Regions from separate parts of the Acidovorax bellezanensis genome, predicted to be linked through region 2. Evidence: riboswitches for the same ligand, from Rfam matches in the RefSeq annotation. Region 2 holds a riboswitch; the other holds the start of a gene.

Region 1 (9,081 bases), 120 kb from region 2:
GTATGCAGGGCGCCGGTTTCGAGCACGAAGACCGGAATGTCCAGCGCCAGGGCGTTGATCAAATGGGTGATCACCACATCCTCGGCGCCCAGGCTGGACGCCTGGGTCACGGCGCCCGCATGGGCCGCGGCCTGGATCAGCAGCCGCTCGCTGTGCGCCTGTTTTGCGGCAAAGTCGCTGCTGGCCCGCGCATTCAGGCTGACGGCCTGGCGGCCATGGGCGGGGCCCGCGGTAGGCAGCAGGGAGCTGGTGGCGCTGCTCATCACGCCTCCTGTGGTGCAAAAATGGGCGCGGTCTGCACCGCATCGCCCTGGTAGTAGCGCGCAAAGCGCTCGAACTGGCGCTGGGCGGCCGAAGCATCGACATCGGCGCGCAGCACGGCGGCGCTGAAGCCGGTGCGCTGCATCAGCACCAGTTGGTCGATCAGCACGTCGCCCGTGGCGCGCAGCTCGCCGGTGAAGCCGCGCCGGCGGCGCAGCAGGTAGGCCTGGCTGAAAGCGCGGCCATCGGTGAACTGGGGAAAGTGCAGGTCGATGCGCGTCACGCCCTCAAGCGGCAGCGCCATGGCATCGCCATCGTTGGCCAGCGCCACCTGGCTGGCATCGCCCTCGGTCGGGGCGAGGTGTTCGTGGGAGGCTAGGATTTTCATGGTCTCAAGCGGATAGGGTGGCGGGGCTCAGGCCGTGGCTTCGGCTTCGACTTCGATGGGCGCGGGGTGGCGCGCGGCCTTGCCGGCTTCCTTGAACAGGTCCAGGCCCAGGCGGCGCACGGTGTCCTGAAAGCGCTCGCCGGGCGTGCGCTGGTCGCGGTAGGTGGCCAGCACGGCCTCGATCACGTCGGGCACTTCGGCCGCCGAGAACGAGGGACCGATGGCCTTGCCGGCGACAGGTGCGCCCGACAGGTGGGCGCCGTCGGAGCCGCCCAGCGTGACCTGATACCACTCCTTGCCGTCCTTGTCGACGCCCAGAATGCCGATGTGGCCGCTGTGGTGGTGGCCGCAGCTGTTGATGCAGCCGCTGATGTGCAGGTCGATGGGGCCGATGTCGTCGAGCTCGTCCAGATCCTGGTAGCGCTGGGTGATGGCTTCGGCGATAGGCAGCGAGCGTGCATTGGCCAGGGCGCAGAAGTCGCCGCCGGGGCAGGCAATCATGTCGGTCAGCAGTTGCACGTTGGCGCTGGTCAGGCCCAGGGCCTTGGCCTGCTCCCACAGGGCGAACAGTTCGCTCACCGGCACCCAGGGCAGCAGCACGTTCTGCTCATGGGTCACGCGGGCTTCGCCCGAGGAGAAGCGGTCGACCAGTTCGGCCAGCGCGTCGAGCTGGTCGGCCGTGGCATCGCCAGGGGCCTGGCCCAGGCGCTTGAACGACAGCGTCACGGCGCGCAGCTGGGGGTTGCGGTGGGCATGGACATTGCGCGACAGCCAGCGCGAGAACGCGGGGTGGGCGGCGGCATGGCTCAGCAGGGTCTGTTCGATCTGGGCCGGCGTGAGCTGGGGCAGGTCGGGCAGCTGCGGGTCGGCAAAGCAGGCCTTGACGCGGTCGAGCTCGGCCTGGGGAATGGTGTGCGGGCCGCCGTCGATTTCCACGATCTGGCGGTACTCTTCTTCCACGTCGTCGATGTACTGCTGTCCTTCGGACTTGACCAGGATCTTGATCCGGGCCTTGTACTTGTTGTCGCGGCGGCCGTGCTCGTTGTACACGCGCACGATGGCCTCGATGTAATTCATGATCTGGTTCCAGGGCAGGAACGCACGGATCTGCGTGGCGATGACCGGCGTGCGGCCCATGCCGCCGCCGACAAAGACCTTGAAGCCGATCTCGCCGGCCTCGTTCTTCACCAGGTGCAGGCCCACGTCGTGCCAGCCCGTGGCGGCGCGGTCTTCCTCGGCGCCGCTGATGGCGATCTTGAACTTGCGCGGCAGGAAAGCGAACTCGGGGTGCAGCGTGGTCCACTGGCGCAGGATTTCGGCGTAGGGGCGAGGGTCGATGATTTCATCGATGGCCACGCCGGCCAGCGCGTCGGTGGTGGTGTTGCGGATGCAGTTGCCGCTGGTCTGGATGCCGTGCATGTCCACGCTGGCCAGCAGGTCCATCACATCGGCGGCCTTGGACAGCGGAATCCAGTTGAACTGCACATTGGTGCGCGTGGTGAAGTGGGCGCAGTTCTTGGGCAGGAAAGTCGTGCCCAGCAGGCCCTGGCCTTCCATGGCGGCCTGGAATACGGCTGCTTCGGGCTCGTCGTATTCGCGCGCAATGCGCGCCAGCACACGGATCTGGCGGCTGGCGATTTCGCCGTAGGGCACGGCCACGCGCAGCATGGGCGCGTAGCGCTGTACATACCAGCCGTTTTGCAGGCGCAGCGGGCGGAAGTCGTCTTCCGGCAGCTTGCCGGCTTGCCAGCGTTCGAGTTGGTCACGGAACTGATCGGCGCGCAGCTTCACGAATTCCTGGTCAAAGGGGGTGTATTGGTACATGGCGGTTCAGTGGGAAAACCGGTGGAGCCCAGCCTCTGACGGGCCGGCCGAATGCGGTAAGTACGAGCGCGCGCCCAAAGCCGGGGGACGGCTGTGGGGGCGTGTGCTCAGAACTTGCATGGGCCCGACTGTAGGGGGCGGCACAAGGGAAACAAACTATTGTTTTGTGCTTCCTTTATGCGAATAAGCATATGCACCAAGGCTGGCGCGGCCTGGCGACCGATTGAGGTGCGCGCGAGGCGCAGTTCGGCCCTTACGCCGGCGAGGGCGATGGCAGGCGCTGGGTCGACAAGGCCTTGGCCAGCTTGGCGTCCAGGGGCAGAGGCTCGTCGTGCAACTGCGCTGCCAGCAGTTCGCCGCACAGCAGGGCCAGGGTGATGCCGCGCGCGCCCATGGCCGTGCTGACCCAGAGACCGGGCTGGCCTACGGGGTCGACCGGGCCGACCACGGGCAGGCGGTCCAACGAAGCCAGGCGCACGCCGGCCCACAGTTGGGGTGTCTGCGGGCCGGTGAACGCCGGCGCGAGCGCCTTCGCATGATCGGGCAGCAGGGCTTGCAGCCGTTGCCAGTTGGCCGCATGGGCCGCGGTCTGGTCGGCGGGAGACGGTGGCAGTTGGTCGATGTCGCGCTCGAAAGTCGAGCCCATGAACCAGCCGGTGGAAGAAGTGCCCCCTGAGCGGCTGTTGTCGAGGGGAATATGCGGCACCAGGCTGCCCTTGCCGTTGACAGGAAAGGGCGGCAGGGCCTGGGCGAGGTCGTCGGTCTCGGTGCCCCAGGAGACCTGGCCGCGCATGCGCTGCAAAGGCCAGCTGGCGGGCAGCAACTGGTCGCTGCCATAGCCCGTGGCCACCACCACCAGCGGCGCCTGGGCCAGCACCTGGCCTTGGGCGTCGAGGGCTTGCCAGGCGGGCGCTGCGTCGCTTGCGCACTGGCGCAACTGGGCGACGGTGCTGCGGCCTTGCCAATGGATGCCTGGCTGGGCCAGCAGGGCACGCACCAGCTGGGCCGGCCGTATCCAGCCGGCCTGGGCATGCCAGCAAGCGGGCTGGTCGGCGTGCAGGCCCGCGAGGGCGCGCTGCGCGGCGTCGGCCGGGCGGCTCCAGTCGCGGCCGGGGTGGGGGCGCGCGTCTTCCGTGGCGGGCTTGCCTTCGAGCTGCCAGTCGCGCGGCAGGCCGATCTGGCCGTCGCTGCTTTCCACGCGGTGTTCGAGCACGCCGCAGTGCTGCCAGTCGCGGCCCGGCACCAGCAGGGCCTGGGCATGTTGCAAGCCGGTGCGCACGCCGCTGCGCGACAGGCGCGACAGCAGGCTGTCATCGGGCGAGACATGGGGGGCGAGCAGGCCTGCCGGCAGGCCCGAGGCGCCGGCGGCGGGCGCTTCGGCCTGGTCCAGCACCCGCACCTGCCAGCCGCGCTGCGCGAGCTGGTAGGCCACGGAGGCTCCGGCCAGCCCGCCGCCGATCACGATGCAGTGGCGCTGGTCGATGGGCGGCAGCGCCATGGGCCGGGCCCAGGCGTCGCTGGCGCGGCGCGGCTCCCAGCGCGGCGCGAAGCAGGCCTGGAGGTTGTCGCGCTTGGGCGGCACGCCCGGCATTTTTTGCACCTCGAAGCCGTGTTGGCTCAGGGCGTCGCGCACGGCCCGGGCAATGGTCCAGCTGGCCAGGCGCGTGCCGCGGCGGCAACAGCGCGCCACGGCCTGCAAGGTGTAGGCATCCCACAGTTCGGGGTTGCACTTGGGGCTGAAGCCGTCGAGGTAGACCGAGTCCACGGTCGGCAACTGCTGGCGCAGCTGGGCGCGGGCGTCGCCTATGTACAGCGTCAGCAGCACCCGCCCGCCTTCGAACGACAGGCGGTGCACGCCGGGCAGCAGGCCCCAGAACTGGTCGGCCAGATGCTCGGCCAGCGGGCGCAGCGCCGGATCGCGGGGCGCGGCGCGGCGCATGTCGTCGCTGCTGACCGGATAGGCTTCGACGGAGACGAAATGCAGGCGCTCGGGGCGGGCGGGGTCGGCTTTCCACGCGGCCCAGGTGACGAGAAAATTCAGCCCGAAGCCGAAGCCGGTTTCCAGGATGCGCCACTGGGGCTGGTGGGCCCAGGCCGCAGGCAGGCCGCAGCCGGCGAGAAACACCTGGCGGGCCTGGTCCAGGCCGCCGTTTTCGCTGTGGTAGCGGTCCGAGAAGCGGGGGCTGTAAGGCGTGCCGTCGGGCAGCCAGTCAATGGTTTCGGACATGGAAATCAGGAAAAGGCCTCACTCCCAGCGCTGCTGGTAGGAGAACGTGGGCAGGCGCCATTTGAAGTGGATGGCCATCATGCGCATCGCCAGGCCGCCGGCAAAGCAGATGGCGGTGCTGATGCCGGTGTTGACTTCGAAGGCCCGCAACACCAGGAACAGCACGCACACCGCCAGCGACACGCTGGCATAGAGCTCGCGCCGGAACACCACCGGGACCTGGTTGCACAGTACGTCGCGCAGGATACCGCCGCTGATGCCGGTGAGCATGCCGGAAATGATGACCACGACCAGCGGGTAGTTCAGCTGCAGCGCGACGTTGCAGCCGATCAGCGAGAACGCGATCAGGCCCATGGCGTCCAGCAGCAGGAACAGCTGCTTGAGGCGCAGCAGATGGCGCGCGATCAGCGTGGTCAGCAGGCCGGCGGAAATGACCAGGTAGACGTATTCGGGGTGCTGGGTCCAGCCTATGGGGAAATGGCCCAGCACCATGTCGCGGATGGTGCCGCCGCCCAGGGCAGTGACAAAGGCAATCACGGCGACGCCGAAGATGTCCATGTTGCGCCGGCCGGCGGCCAGGGCGCCGGACATGGCTTCGGCGGTGATCGCCACGAGGTAGATCACCAACATGGTGTCGATGGGAGTGGCCAGGGGCTGGAGCGCGGGAAGGGGAGAAGACACGGAGGACAACTTTGTGTAGAAGCCAGTCCGTCCCTGACGGTGCTGGCACGCCTCTCCCGCTGTCCTTTTTACCTGAGAGTTTGGGCGCTGGGTCAGCGCTTGCCCCTTCGGTGAGTCGAGCGAAACCTCGACTTCTCTCCAGTTGGCGAATGATTTCTGCGGTTCCGGGTACCTGAGCGATTATGGGAGTTTGCGCCTTCGGTGAAAGCGCCTGGCGCCTTGCTCTCCCGCAGAAAGATGGGATTATCCCGTCCTCCCGGTGCCCCCGTCAATGCGGGGGCTGAGCTTCTTACTCGGTAGGAGGCACGTAGCCGGCAGCGGCGTCGGCACCGCCGCCGAAGAAATGGTTTTCCATCTGGCGTGCCAGGTACTGGCGCGCGCGGGCGTCGGCCAGGTTCAGGCGGTTTTCATTGACCAGCATGGTCTGGTGCTTGAGCCAGCCAGCCCAGGCTTCCTTGCTGACGCTTTCCCAGATGCGCTTGCCCAGCTCGCCGGGATAGGGAGGAAAGTCCAGGCCTTCAGCGTCTTTGTCGAGCTTGATGCAGTGAACGGTACGTGCCATGGGGAGAGGTCCTTGTGCTGACTTCAGATGTTTTGGATATAACGAACTGAAATCTTATTGGTTTAAGTTTTGATGGGCTGGTTTCAGAATGCAAACAGCAGCGAAGAACCGCTGATTGCAACCTTCATCAAGGCCCAAATGACAATTCGCCGTCACTTTATCAAGTTTCCAGTACTTCTTGCGCTGACCTCCAGCCTTGCACTCACGGCGGCTCCGGCCATGGCCCAGTCCTTGACGCTGCTGAATGTCTCCTACGACCCCACGCGCGAGCTGTACGCCGAGTACAACCAGGCCTTCGCCAAGCACTGGAAAGCCAAGACCGGGCAGGTGGTGTCGGTCAAGCAATCGCATGGCGGCTCGGGCAAGCAGGCGCGCTCCATCATCGACGGCATCGACGCCGATGTGGCCACGCTGGCGCTGGCCGGCGACATCGACGCCGTGGTCAAGAACGGCGGTCAGGTGAACGCTGATTGGCAAAAACGCCTGCCGCACAACTCCGCGCCCTACAGCTCGACCATCGTGTTCCTGGTGAAGAAAGGCAACCCCAAGGCCATCAAGGACTGGGATGACTTGATCAAGCCCGGCGTGCAGGTGATCACCCCCAACCCCAAGACCTCGGGCGGCGCGCGCTGGAACTACCTCGCGGCCTGGGAGTTTGCCAAGCGCAAGTACGGCGGCGAGCCCCAAGCCAAGGAATTCGTCGGCAAGCTCTACCAGAACGTGCCCGTGCTCGACACCGGCGCGCGCGGCTCGACCATCACGTTCGTGCAGCGCGGCGTGGGCGATGTCCTGCTGGCCTGGGAGAACGAAGCATTCCTGGCGCTCAAGGAGTTCGGCCGCGACAAGTTCGACATCGTCGTGCCTTCGCTTTCCATCCTGGCCGAGCCCTCGGTGGCCGTGGTCGACAAGGTGGTCGACAAGCGCGGCACACGCGCCGTGGCCGAGGAATACCTCAAGTACCTGTATTCGGACGAAGGCCAGGAGATTGCCGGTCGCAACTTCTACCGCCCGACTTCGGAAAAGGCCAAGGCCCAGTTCGCCAGCACCTTCCCCAAGCTGGCGCTGGTGACCATCGACCAGGCATTTGGCGGCTGGGCCAAGGCGGACAAGGCGCACTTTGCCGACGGCGGCAGCTTTGACCAGATCTATACCCGCAAGTAAGCAGGGGCCGGCAAGGTCCGGCGCCGCAAGGAGAACCCCCATGAAGACCTGCCTGCAGTCCGCAGCCTGTGGCATCGCCCGGCCCGGCCCGGCTTGGCCCGCGTTGCAGCTGATCGCCACGACGGCGGCCAGCTGGAACCTGATTGCGCCGGTGCGCGCGCGCAAACGGGTGCGCCGCATCGCGCTGCGCGGCATCGCCCCGGCGCGGGCCCACAGCTGCAACACGTCTGCACAGGGCGGCGCATGAGCATCAGCGGCGTTCACCACTTGCAACTGGCGTTTCGCGCCGGCAGCGCGCAGGCCATGCAGCATTTCTACGGTGATCTGCTGGGCCTGGGCGAGTTGCCGCCAGACCGCGCCCAGCCAGGCGCCAGGCTGCGGTTTGCGGCCGGCGGTCAGCGCATCGATCTGGTGGCGGTGGCGCAGTGGCAGTCCCTGCCCAGCGCGTCCCACCTGGCATTCGAAGTGCAGGACCTGCCCGCGCTGCGCCAGCGCCTGCAGGCCGCGCAGTGGCCGCTGGTGGAAAACCAGGGCCTGACCGGATTTTCGCGGTTCTACCTCAAGGACCCGGCGGGCAATCAGCTCGAATTTTTGGAAGCAGAGTCAGTCACATGAATTTTCAGCAGTTGCGCTCGGTGCGCGAAACCGTGCGCCGGAGTTTCAACCTCACCGAGGTCGCGCAGGTGCTCTACACCTCGCAGCCCGGCGTGAGCCGCCAGATCCGCGAATTGGAAGACGAGCTGGGCGTGCAGATTTTTGTGCGCCTGGGCAAACGCCTCACCGGCCTGACGCCGCCGGGTGCGAGCCTGATGCCCATCGTGGAAAAACTGCTGTTCGAGGCCGACAACCTGCGCCGCGCCGGCCAGGACTTCAGTGCCAGCGAGCAGGGGCGGCTGGCGATCGCCGCCACGCATTCGCAGGCCCGCTATGCGCTGCCCCAGGTGGTGCGCGATTTTCGCCACCGCTTTCCCGAGGTCGTGCTGCATTTGCACCAGGGCTCGCCCCAGCAGGTGGCGCAGATGCTGCTCAGCGGCGAGGCCGACATCGGCGTGGCCACCGAAGCCCTGTCGGGCCATGACGCGCTGGTCACCTTGCCTTGCTACCGCTGGACACACAGCATCGTCGTGCCGCCAGGCCATCCGCTGCTCGACGTCCCAGGACCGCTGACGCTGGAGCAACTGGTGCAGTACCCCATCATCACCTACGAAGTGGGCTTCACCGGCCGGGCCCACATCGACGAAGCCTTCGCGCGCGAAGGCCTGACGCCCGACGTGGTGCTGTCGGCCATGGATGCCGATGTGATCAAGACCTATGTGGAACTGGGCATGGGCGTGGGCATCGTGGCGTCGATCGCGGTCGACGCCGAGCGCGACCGCCATCTGCGTCTGCTCGACGCCGGCCATTTGTTCGAAGTCAACCTCACGCGCCTGGGTCTGCGCCGCGGGGCCTGGCTGCGCGGCTATGCCTACCATTTCATCGAAAGCTTTGTGCCCACGCTCACGCGCGATGTCGTGGCGCAGGCGCTGGCCGTCGGACCGAGCGCAGGCTGAGCGGGCGAGGGGCTTTGGCCGGCAGCCTGCAGCGCTGCCCGGCGCATGCGGGAAAATCAGCGCTCCGTCACCGTTTTGCCTGTTGCCCGCGATGCCCCGTTATTTCCTGTTCCACAAGCCCTATGGCGTCCTGTCCCAATTCACGCCCGAGGACGGCGCGCGCTCGCTGGCCGAGTTCGGCCTGCCCAAGGGCGTCTACCCCGCAGGCCGGCTGGACAAGGACTCGGAAGGCCTGCTGCTGCTCACGGACGACGGCCCGCTGATCGAGCGCCTGCTCAATCCCAAGAGCGAAAAACCCAAGACCTACTGGGTGCTGGTCGAGCGGGTGCCGACCGAGGAGTCATTGCAACGCCTGCGCACGGGACTGCGCATCGAGGACTACCAGACCAAGCCCTGCGAGGCCGTTCTGCTCGATCCCCAGCCCGAA
Region 2 (9,081 bases):
AGGGTAAAGCGGCTGCCTTCGCCCGGCGTGCTGACCACGTCCACGGCACCGCCATGGGTGCGCATTACGCCATGCACCACGGCCAGGCCCAGGCCCGTGCCCTGGCCCACGGGCTTGGTGGTGAAGAAGGGCTCGAAAATGCGCTGCACGGTGGCCGCATCCATGCCCGGCCCGTTGTCCTGCACGCTCAAGGCGACATAGCTGGCCAGCGGGAGCCCCAGGCGATCGCTGAGCCGCTGGTCGGGAAGGGCGAGGTTGGCGGTGACCTGGATCATGCCGCGCGCGTCGCCGATGGCATGGACGGCATTGGTGGTGAGGTTGAACAGCGCCTGCTCGACCTGGGTGGCGTCCCCCAGCAGCGCCGGCAGCTGGGGCGCGATGTGCGAATGCAGGGCGATGGCCGGCGGCAAGGTCACGCGCAGCAGGCGCTCGGTGTCGAAAATCACTTCGGCGGCCGGCACCGCGCAGCGCGTGGGCGGCTCGTTGCGGCTGAAGGTGAGAATCTGGCGCACCAGGTCGCGCGCGCGCCGGCCGGCTTTTTCGATCTCCAGCAGGCTTTCCAGGACTTGCGAGCTTTCGGGGCAGTCGGTCCGGGCCAGCTCCACATTGCCCAGAATGGCGCCGACGATGTTGTTGAAATCGTGGGCAATGCCGCCGGCCATGGTGCCCACGGCCTGCATCTTGTGGGACTCGCGCAGCTGGGCTTCGAGCTCGCTGCGATGGGCTTCGGCTTTCTTGCGGCTGGTGAGGTCGCGGGCGAACACCGTGGTCGTGGTTTCACCGCCGCCATGCTGCACGAAAGCCACGCTCACTTCCACCGCCAGTTGCTTGCCGCTGGCGGTGCAGGCCGTCATCTCGCCGAGCACGGCCTGGGTGGTCAGCGAGGCAAACGCCAGCGCCTGCGCCGCATCGGGCAGGAAGCGTTCCAGCGGGCTGCCCAGCGCGTCCTCGGAGGCGCAGGTGAACAGCGCGGCGGCCGTGGGGTTGAACACCGTGATGCGCTGCGCGTTGTCCACGCAGAGAATGGCGTCGAGGCTGGAATTGATCACCGACTCCAGTCGGCGCTCGCTGGCGAACAGCTGCTTGTTGCGTTCCTGCAGCGCCAGTCGCTCGGCCAGCAAAGGGCCTTGGTCGACCACGGCGCAGAGAAACTGGGCGATCGGCGGGCCTTTTTTCTGCGGAATCTCGATGCAGGCAATGTGCAGGTCGCCGCACAGATGGACATCGTCATTGACGATGAACACCACTTCATGCACCTCGCTGCCGCCGCGTTCGCGTGCGGCGATGAAGGCATTGCAGACGCGATCGGCATGGCTTTCGCAGACCAGCGGCATGAAAGAGACCAGCAGGCGGTCGCGTTCCGTGGGCTGGAAGGCGTTGTGCGCCATGGCATTGGCCTGGATCACCATGTCGTGCTCGTCGAGCACCAGCAGGGGCAGGGGAATGCTGGCGAACAAGGCTTCGAAGCGCTCGGAGGCGCTTTCGGCCACGGCCTGGCTGTAATCCAGCACCTTGTTCTGGATTTCCAGCTCGTGCTGGTAGTTGCGCAGCTCCGCTACCAGGGTGTCCAGCGGGTCATCGGCGACGGGAACGACCGGCTCCAGCGACCAGGGGCGGGACGGGAGTTCCTGCATCTCGTCGATGCCGGGACCCATCAGGGTGTGCAAGTCGAGCGGGTCGTCTTTGCGCAGAAGAAAGGACAGGTCGGGACGGCTCATGGATGGTGGGGCAGTGGCCGTACGGTAGAGGAACTCGCAGACGCCGCGCAGTGTAAGCCCGGCCCTCAATCACCACAAGCGCGGCAGGGTAGAAGGCGGACAACCCACTCAGTTATCCATGGCCCATGCAAGCAGCGCGCCCCGGAAAGGGGCGCATCAATACTCGTTCAGAGGGATACAGCTGCAAAAGAGGTTGCGGTCGCCATGCACGTTGTCGATACGCGCCACTGGCGGCCAGTACTTGGCGTGGCGCAGTACCGGCACGGGGAAGGCCGCCTGTTCGCGGCTGTAGCCATGGGGCCAGGCGGCGGCCAGCAGCTGCTCGGCGGTGTGCGGGGCGTTCTTGAGCAGGTTGCCTTCGCGCGCGGCGTCGCCGGACTCGATCTGCCGGATTTCTTCACGGATGGCGATCATGGCGTCGATGAAGCGCTCGATTTCCGCCAGCGGCTCGCTTTCCGTGGGCTCTATCATCAAGGTGTTGGGCACGGGAAACGACAGCGTGGGCGCATGCAGGCCGTAGTCGATCAGCCGCTTGGCCACATCCTCGGCCATCACGCCGCTCGTGGCCTTGAAGCCGCGCAGGTCCAGAATGCATTCGTGGCCCACGCGCGCCGGCAGGCCCGGGGCGCTGGCGCTGGCATAAAGCGTGGGGTAGTGCGCCTGCAGGCGGCAACTGATGTAGTTGGCGCTGAGGATGGCGGTTTCGCTGGCGCGGCGCAGGCCCTCGGCGCCCATCATGCGCATGTACATCCAGCTGATGGGCAGCACGGCGGCATTGCCCAGTGGGGCGGCGCTCACCGCGCCCACGCCCGAGACCAGACCGGTCGAGGCATGGCCGGGCAGGAAGGGCACCAGGTCCTGGACCACGCAGACCGGGCCCACGCCCGGGCCGCCGCCGCCATGCGGAATGCAGAAAGTCTTGTGCAGGTTCAAGTGGCTGACATCGCCGCCGAATTCGCCGGGCGCGGCAATGCCCACCATGGCGTTCATGTTGGCGCCGTCGACATAGACGCGCCCGCCGTGCTGGTGCACCAGCGCGCACAGCGCCTCGACCTGGGGCTCGAACACACCATGGGTGCTGGGGTAGGTGATCATCACGCAGGACAGGCGTTCGCTGTACTGCACGCACTTGGCGGCCAGGTCGGTGAGGTCCACATTGCCCTGGGCATCGCAGGCCGTGACCACCACTTCCAGGCCGACCATTTGCGCGCTCGCCGGGTTGGTGCCGTGGGCGCTGGACGGGATCAGGCAGATGTCGCGCTGGCCCTGGCCCTGGGCCGCGTGGAAGGCGCGGATCGCCAGCAGCCCCGCATATTCGCCTTGCGAGCCGGCATTGGGTTGCAGGCTGATGCCCGCATAGCCCGTGGCTTCGCTGAGCCAGGCCCGTAGCTGGGCATCGAGCTGTCGATAGCCGGCCAACTGCTCGGAGGGCGCGAACGGGTGGATATGGGCGAACTCCGGCCAGGTGATGGGAATCATCTCGCTGGTCGCGTTGAGCTTCATGGTGCACGAGCCCAGCGGGATCATGCTGCGGTCCAGCGCCAGGTCCTTGTCCGACAGCCGGCGGATATAGCGCAGCATGGACGTTTCCGCATGGTGGCGATGGAACACCGGATGGGTCAGGAAGTGGCTGCGGCGGCGCAGGGCGGCGGGAATGCGCAGCGCCACGCCGGCTTCAAAGGCTGCGAACTGGGGCAGGGCCTGGCCGGGCGCGGCAAAGATCCGCCACAGCAGTTCGATGTCGGCGCGGGTCGTGGTCTCGTCCAGCGCGATGCATAACGACTCGGGCGAATGCAGGCGCAGATTCGCGCCCAGACTGACGGCGCGCGCGGCCAGGGCCCGCGTCGCCCGCCCGGTGTGCAGGCACAGGGTGTCGAAGGCCCCGTGGTCGGCCACGGAATGGCCCAGCGTTGTGAGCCCCTGGGCCAGGATGGCGGTGTAGCTGGCCACGCGCTGGGCGATGCGCTCCAGGCCCTGGGGGCCGTGGTAGACCGCGTACATGCTGGCGATCACGGCCGGCAGCACCTGGGCGGTGCAGATGTTGCTGGTGGCCTTTTCGCGGCGAATGTGCTGCTCGCGCGTCTGCAAGGCCAGGCGATAGGCCGGCTGGCCCTGGCTGTCGAGGCTGACGCCGACCAGCCGCCCGGGCAGCGAGCGCTTGTAGCTGTCGCGGCAGGCCATGAAAGCCGCATGCGGGCCGCCCGCGCCCATGGGCATGCCCAGGCGCTGGCTGCTGCCGACGACGATGTCGGCGCCCCATTCGCCGGGCGGGGTCAGCAGAGTCAAGGCCAGCAGGTCGGTGGCGACAATGAACGCGGCCTGGCGTGCGTGGGCCTGGATGGCGTCGGCGCTGAAGTCACGGATGCGTCCGTCGGTGCCCGGGTACTGGGCCAGCGCGGCGAAGTAGTCGCCGGCCAGTGCTTTACTCCAGGCCTGGGGTGAATCCGTGAGCACCACTTCAATGTCCAGCGGCGCGGCGCGGGTCTGAATGACTTCCACGGTTTGCGGGTGGGTGTCGCCGGCCACCAGAAAGCGCCGGCTGGTCGACTCCGTCATGCGCAGCGCCAAGGTCATGGCTTCGGCCGCGGCCGTGGCCTCGTCGAGCAGCGAGGCATTGGCGATGGGCATGGCCGTCAGGTCGCAGACCATGGTCTGGAAGTTGATCAGCGCTTCGAGCCGGCCCTGGGAAATTTCTGCCTGGTAAGGCGTGTAGGCGGTGTACCAGGCGGGGTTCTCCAGCACATTGCGCAGGATCACGCCCGGTGTGTGGGTGCCGTAATAGCCCTGGCCGATGAAGCTTTTGAGCACCTGGTTGCCAGCGGCCAGGGCCTTGAGTTCGGCCAGCGCCTGGGCTTCGCCCACGGCTGGGGGCAGGCGCATGGGCTGGCGCCGCGCAATGCCTGGCGGCACGATCTCCTCGATCAGGGCGCGGCGCGACTCGGCGCCGATCGCCGCCAGCATCAGCGCTTCATCTTCCGGGCTCAGCCCGATGTGGCGGGCGATGAACTCGGCGGGGTTCTCTAGGGTGTGTAGCGCGGGAGTGGAAGGCATCGTCATGGCAGAACCTGTGAAAGCAGCGAAAGACCGAAAGCAGACCGCCGGGTGTGAGCCCGGCTCCCCCGCGGGGATTACTCTTGTGTAAAGGCCGTGTACGTGGCCTCGTCCAGCAAGGCGGACAGCTGCTCCGGATCGCTGAGCTTGATCTTGAAGAACCAGCCCGCGCCCAGTGGATCGGAATTGGCCAGCGAAGGGTCGTCGCGCAGGGCTTCGTTGACTTCGACGATTTCGCCGTTCACGGGCATATAGATGTCGGCCGCGGCCTTGACGGACTCGACCACGCCAGCGACTTCGCCCTGGGCGAAGGTCTTGCCGACTTCGGGCAGCTCGACGAACACCACGTCACCCAGCGCATCCTGGGCATGCACGGTGATGCCGACGACAGCAGCGGCCTGGTCGGCGGCGTTGATCCACTCATGGTCTTTGGAAAATTGAACGCTCATGAAGACTCCAAGAAAAAGCAAAAAAGACAGGGTGAGAAAAGCCAGTCCGCACTGTATCCCGTCGCCGGGGGTATTTCGGACATGCTCAGCCGCGGTGGTAGCGACTGGGCACAAAAGGCAGGGGAATGACTTCCATGGGCACGGGCTTGCCGCGCACCAGGGCGTGCAGGCGGGTGCCGGGCGCGGCAAAGGCGGGCTCCACATAGGCCTGGGCAATGGCCTGGTTCAGGCTGGGCGACAGCAGGCCGCTGGTGACCTGGCCGATCTGGCGGCCGCTGTCGTCGTGCAGGGGCGCAGGCTCGCGCACCGGTATGCGTTCCAGCGCCCGCAGGCCCACGCGCTGGCGGCTGCGCAGCGCGGGCTGGTCGATTTGCGCGAGCAGCCGGTCGGCGCCGGGAAAGCCGCCGGCGCGCGCACCGCCTGAGCGGCGCACTTTCTGCACGGCCCACAGCAGGCCGGCTTCGGCCGGGGTGGTGCTGGCGTCGAGCTCGTTGCCGTAGAGGCACATGCCGGCTTCGAGGCGCAGCGAGTTGCGCGCGCCCAGGCCCGCGGGCGCGACTTCGGGGTGGTGCAGCAGGGCCCGGGCAAAGGCTTCGGCCAGCGGGCCGGGCAGGGAAATCTCAAAACCGTCTTCGCCGGTATAACCGCTGCGGGTGATGAACAGCTCGCAGCCTTCCCAGACAAAGGCCGCGCCGTCCATGAACAGCAGCTGCTGCACGCCGGGCACCAACTGCTGCAGCACGCTCGCGGCGAGCGGGCCTTGCAGGGCCAGCAAGGCCTGCTCGCCCAGGGGCTCGATCTCGCAGAGGTTGGCGATACGGGCTTGCAGATGGGCCAGGTCGGCCTTCTTGCAGGCGCCGTTGACCACCAGCAGGAAGTCGTTGCCGCGGTTGACCAGCATCAAGTCGTCGAGGATGCCGGCCTGGTCATTGAGCAGCAGGCCGTAGCGCTGGCGGTTGACGGCCAGGTCTTGCAGGTCCATGGGCATCAGCGATTCGAGCGCCGCAGCGGCGCCGCCGCCGACCAGGCGCAGCTGGCCCATGTGGGAGACATCGAACAGGCTCGCGGATTGGCGGGTCTGGGTGTGTTCGGCCATCAGGCCGGCCGGGAATTGCACCGGCATGTGGTAGCCGGCGAATTCCACCATGCGCGCGCCCAGTTCCAGGTGCAGGGAGTGCAGCGGTGTGTGCAGCAGCTCGCCCGGCGCGGCGCTGGGGAAATGGGGAGCGGAGGGGCAGGGCACAGCGGTCATGGTCGGTCTCTCCAAGGCAGGCACGGCGCCGGGGCCGCGCATGCACAAGCATGGCACAGTCCGTGGCGATCGAATGCCCTGCTGTCCGCTTTACCTGAGAGATTCACCGACGCCGGTGGGCGTGGGTTTGCTCCTTCGGTGGGCGACCGTGCCGTGTCCGGCGGCCGCCTCTCTCCAGCCAGGCACGCCCGCGCGATGGCGGACGTTGGTCAGTCCTTTTGCCTGAGCGTTTGGGGCGGGAAGCTCCTGCGCCTTCGGCGGTGCGACGTGCAGCCAGCGGCCGCGCAGCACTCTCTCCTGACAGCGCAAATTCTACCGGCTTCGCGCGCATTCCGGGCGCACGGACCGCCGGTTTCCTGCCCATATGCAAATTCCCGCCAGCGATAAGGCAGTGCCTACACTGGCGCCAGATTTTGCCAATACTCTGGAGACTTGCAATGCCACTCACCCTGGGCGACACCCTGTCATGGCCTGCGCGCTACCTGCCCCACAAGACGGCCCTGGTGGCTTGGGATGGGGGCCAGCGCCGCGCCTGGACCTATGCGCAACTAGAAGCCGAGGTCAACCGCCACGCCCATGGCTTGCAGGCGCTGGGCCTGGCGCGCGGCGATGTGGTGGCCGCGTTTCTCTACAACACGCCGGCCTTTGTCTTCACTTTGCTGGCCGCGGCGCGCATAGGCGCCGTGTTCAATCCCATCAACTACCGGCTCGCGCCGCAGGAGCTGGCCTTCATCCTGGGCGACGGCCAGGCCCGCGCTCTGGTGTTCGAGCGCGAAGGCGCCGAAGTCGTGGCCCGTGCCCAGGCCTTGCTGGCGGGCGAGAGCGCCGGCGTGGCCCACTGGATTTACGCCGACGAGGGAGTTGGCGATGTCTCGCCCGCAGGCACGACAGCGCGTCTGAGCGCGCTGGCCGCAGGCCAATCCAGCCAGGCGCCGGCCATCGCCGTGGACGAAACCGACCCCTGCATCCTGATGTACACCAGCGGCACGACGGGCCGGCCCAAGGGCGTGCTGCACACCCACCGCAGCAAGATCGCGCACAACGCCTTGATGCACCAGGTGATGCAGTTCAGGCGCGAAGACGTAGGCCTGTCGCTGGCGCCGCTCAACCATACGGCCGAGCTGCACACCAGTTTCCTGCCGCGTCTGCAGGTGGGCTCGACGCTGGTGCTGCAGCGGCGCTTTGACGCGGCCGAGGCCTGGCGCCTGGTCGAGGAAGAAAAAGTCAGCTTCTTCTTTGCCGCGCCGACCATGGTCTCCATGCTGCTCAACGCGCCCGAACTCGCCGCGCGCGACACCCGCAGCCTGCGCCTGGTGGAGTATGGCGGCGCGTCCATGGCGCCGCACCTGATACGCGAATGGACGCGCCAGGTGGGCTCGGGCCTGGTCCAGGTGTTCGGCACCACCGAAATGGGCCCTTGCATGTCGGTGCTCTATCCGCACGAGCAGCTGTCGCATGCGGGCTCGGCCGGACTGCCGGCGCTGAGCCATGACCTGGTCGTGGCCCAGCTGCCCGCGGACGGCAGCCCCAGTGATCCGGCGCAGCCTTGCACCGTCGGCGAAGTCGGTGAAATCCTGGTGCGCGGCCCCTGCATGATGGCCGGCTACCTCCACCGCCCCGAAGCCAATGCGCGCGCCCTGGCCCATGGCTGGTACCACACGGGCGACATGGGCCATCTCGACGCCGACGGCTACCTGTGGATACGCGACCGGCTGGACTACATGATCAATTCGGGCGCCGAGAACGTCTACCCGCGCGAAGTCGAGGATGCCTTGATCGAGCATCCGGGCGTGCTGGAAGTGGCCGTGGTCGGCGAGGCCGATGCGCGCTGGGGCCAGGTGGTGGTGGCGCATGTGGTGCGCAAGGGCGCGGCCCCGGCCGACGCCACCTTGCTCGATGCCTACCTGGTGCAGGGCGATCGTCTGGCACCCTACAAGCGGCCGCGGCGCTACCATTTTGTCGATAGCCTGCCCAAGACCACCAGCGGCAAGATACAAAAGCACTTGCTGCGCGTGCCGGCCTAGCCCGCGGGCCGGGCCTCTTCACAGGAGAGATGCCATGCCCATGCCCGAACGCATATTCGATCTGCACACGCATTTGTTCAATGCGCGTTATGTGCCGCTGGCCAGCCTGATCGCCCACGCCATGGGCCGGGACGAAAGCCGCCTGGCCCAGCAGGTCGCGCGTCTGCTGCAGGCCTTGACCGGTTCGGCCTATGCGGCGGTGCCGGTCGAAGCCGTGTTCGCGCAGTCGCCCCTGGATGCGCTGCAAGAGGAGTGCCTGGAACATATCTGGCGTGTCGCCGAGCACGAATTGCTGCTCAGCACCGGTTCGCTGGCGGCCATGGAGCTGGGGCCGGCGCCGCTGCTGGACCAGGCGCTGGATGCGCCGGTGTTCGACCGATTGCGCGCATCGGAGCTGATGGAAATCCTCGACAGTCTGGACCGCGTGGACTACGCCGCCGAAGGCTGGTCCGTGCCGCTGCCGACGGATGAGGCCATGCCCACGGCGCAGCCTTTGGAGGCGGGCGGGCGGTTCGCGGGCTTTCTGGGCTGGGCCAGGCAGGTGGTCAAGAGGGCCTTGTGGATCGTGACCCGGCTGATGGACCCCC

The links. Region 2 has a riboswitch for glycine ahead of gcvT (glycine cleavage system aminomethyltransferase GcvT). Riboswitches for the same ligand answer to the same signal wherever they lie in the genome.
Region 1: it holds a riboswitch for glycine, as region 2 does, so the genes downstream of both, N0K08_RS16345 (trimeric intracellular cation channel family protein) here and gcvT (glycine cleavage system aminomethyltransferase GcvT) in region 2, are expected to answer to the same signal.

What each region holds. Positions count from the first base shown of each region.
Region 1 covers NZ_JAODYH010000007.1:511,430-520,510, reverse strand. The annotation lists gene N0K08_RS16365 (phosphoadenylyl-sulfate reductase) at 1-263, opposite strand, end outside; gene N0K08_RS16360 (DUF934 domain-containing protein) at 263-649, opposite strand; gene N0K08_RS16355 (nitrite/sulfite reductase) at 677-2,473, opposite strand; gene mnmC (FAD-dependent 5-carboxymethylaminomethyl-2-thiouridine(34) oxidoreductase MnmC) at 2,727-4,700, opposite strand; gene N0K08_RS16345 (trimeric intracellular cation channel family protein) at 4,719-5,330, opposite strand; glycine riboswitch at 5,531-5,621, opposite strand; gene N0K08_RS16340 (oxidative damage protection protein) at 5,671-5,943, opposite strand; gene N0K08_RS16335 (sulfate ABC transporter substrate-binding protein) at 6,082-7,104, shown strand; gene N0K08_RS16330 (hypothetical protein) at 7,145-7,351, shown strand; gene N0K08_RS16325 (VOC family protein) at 7,348-7,719, shown strand; gene N0K08_RS16320 (CysB family HTH-type transcriptional regulator) at 7,716-8,654, shown strand; gene N0K08_RS16315 (pseudouridine synthase) at 8,746-9,081, shown strand, end outside.
Region 2 covers NZ_JAODYH010000007.1:392,820-401,900, reverse strand. The annotation lists gene N0K08_RS15830 (PAS domain-containing hybrid sensor histidine kinase/response regulator) at 1-1,718, opposite strand, end outside; gene gcvP (aminomethyl-transferring glycine dehydrogenase) at 1,875-4,775, opposite strand; gene gcvH (glycine cleavage system protein GcvH) at 4,847-5,218, opposite strand; gene gcvT (glycine cleavage system aminomethyltransferase GcvT) at 5,304-6,470, opposite strand; glycine riboswitch at 6,542-6,658, opposite strand; glycine riboswitch at 6,671-6,780, opposite strand; gene N0K08_RS15810 (fatty acid--CoA ligase) at 6,908-8,494, shown strand; gene N0K08_RS15805 (amidohydrolase family protein) at 8,529-9,081, shown strand, end outside.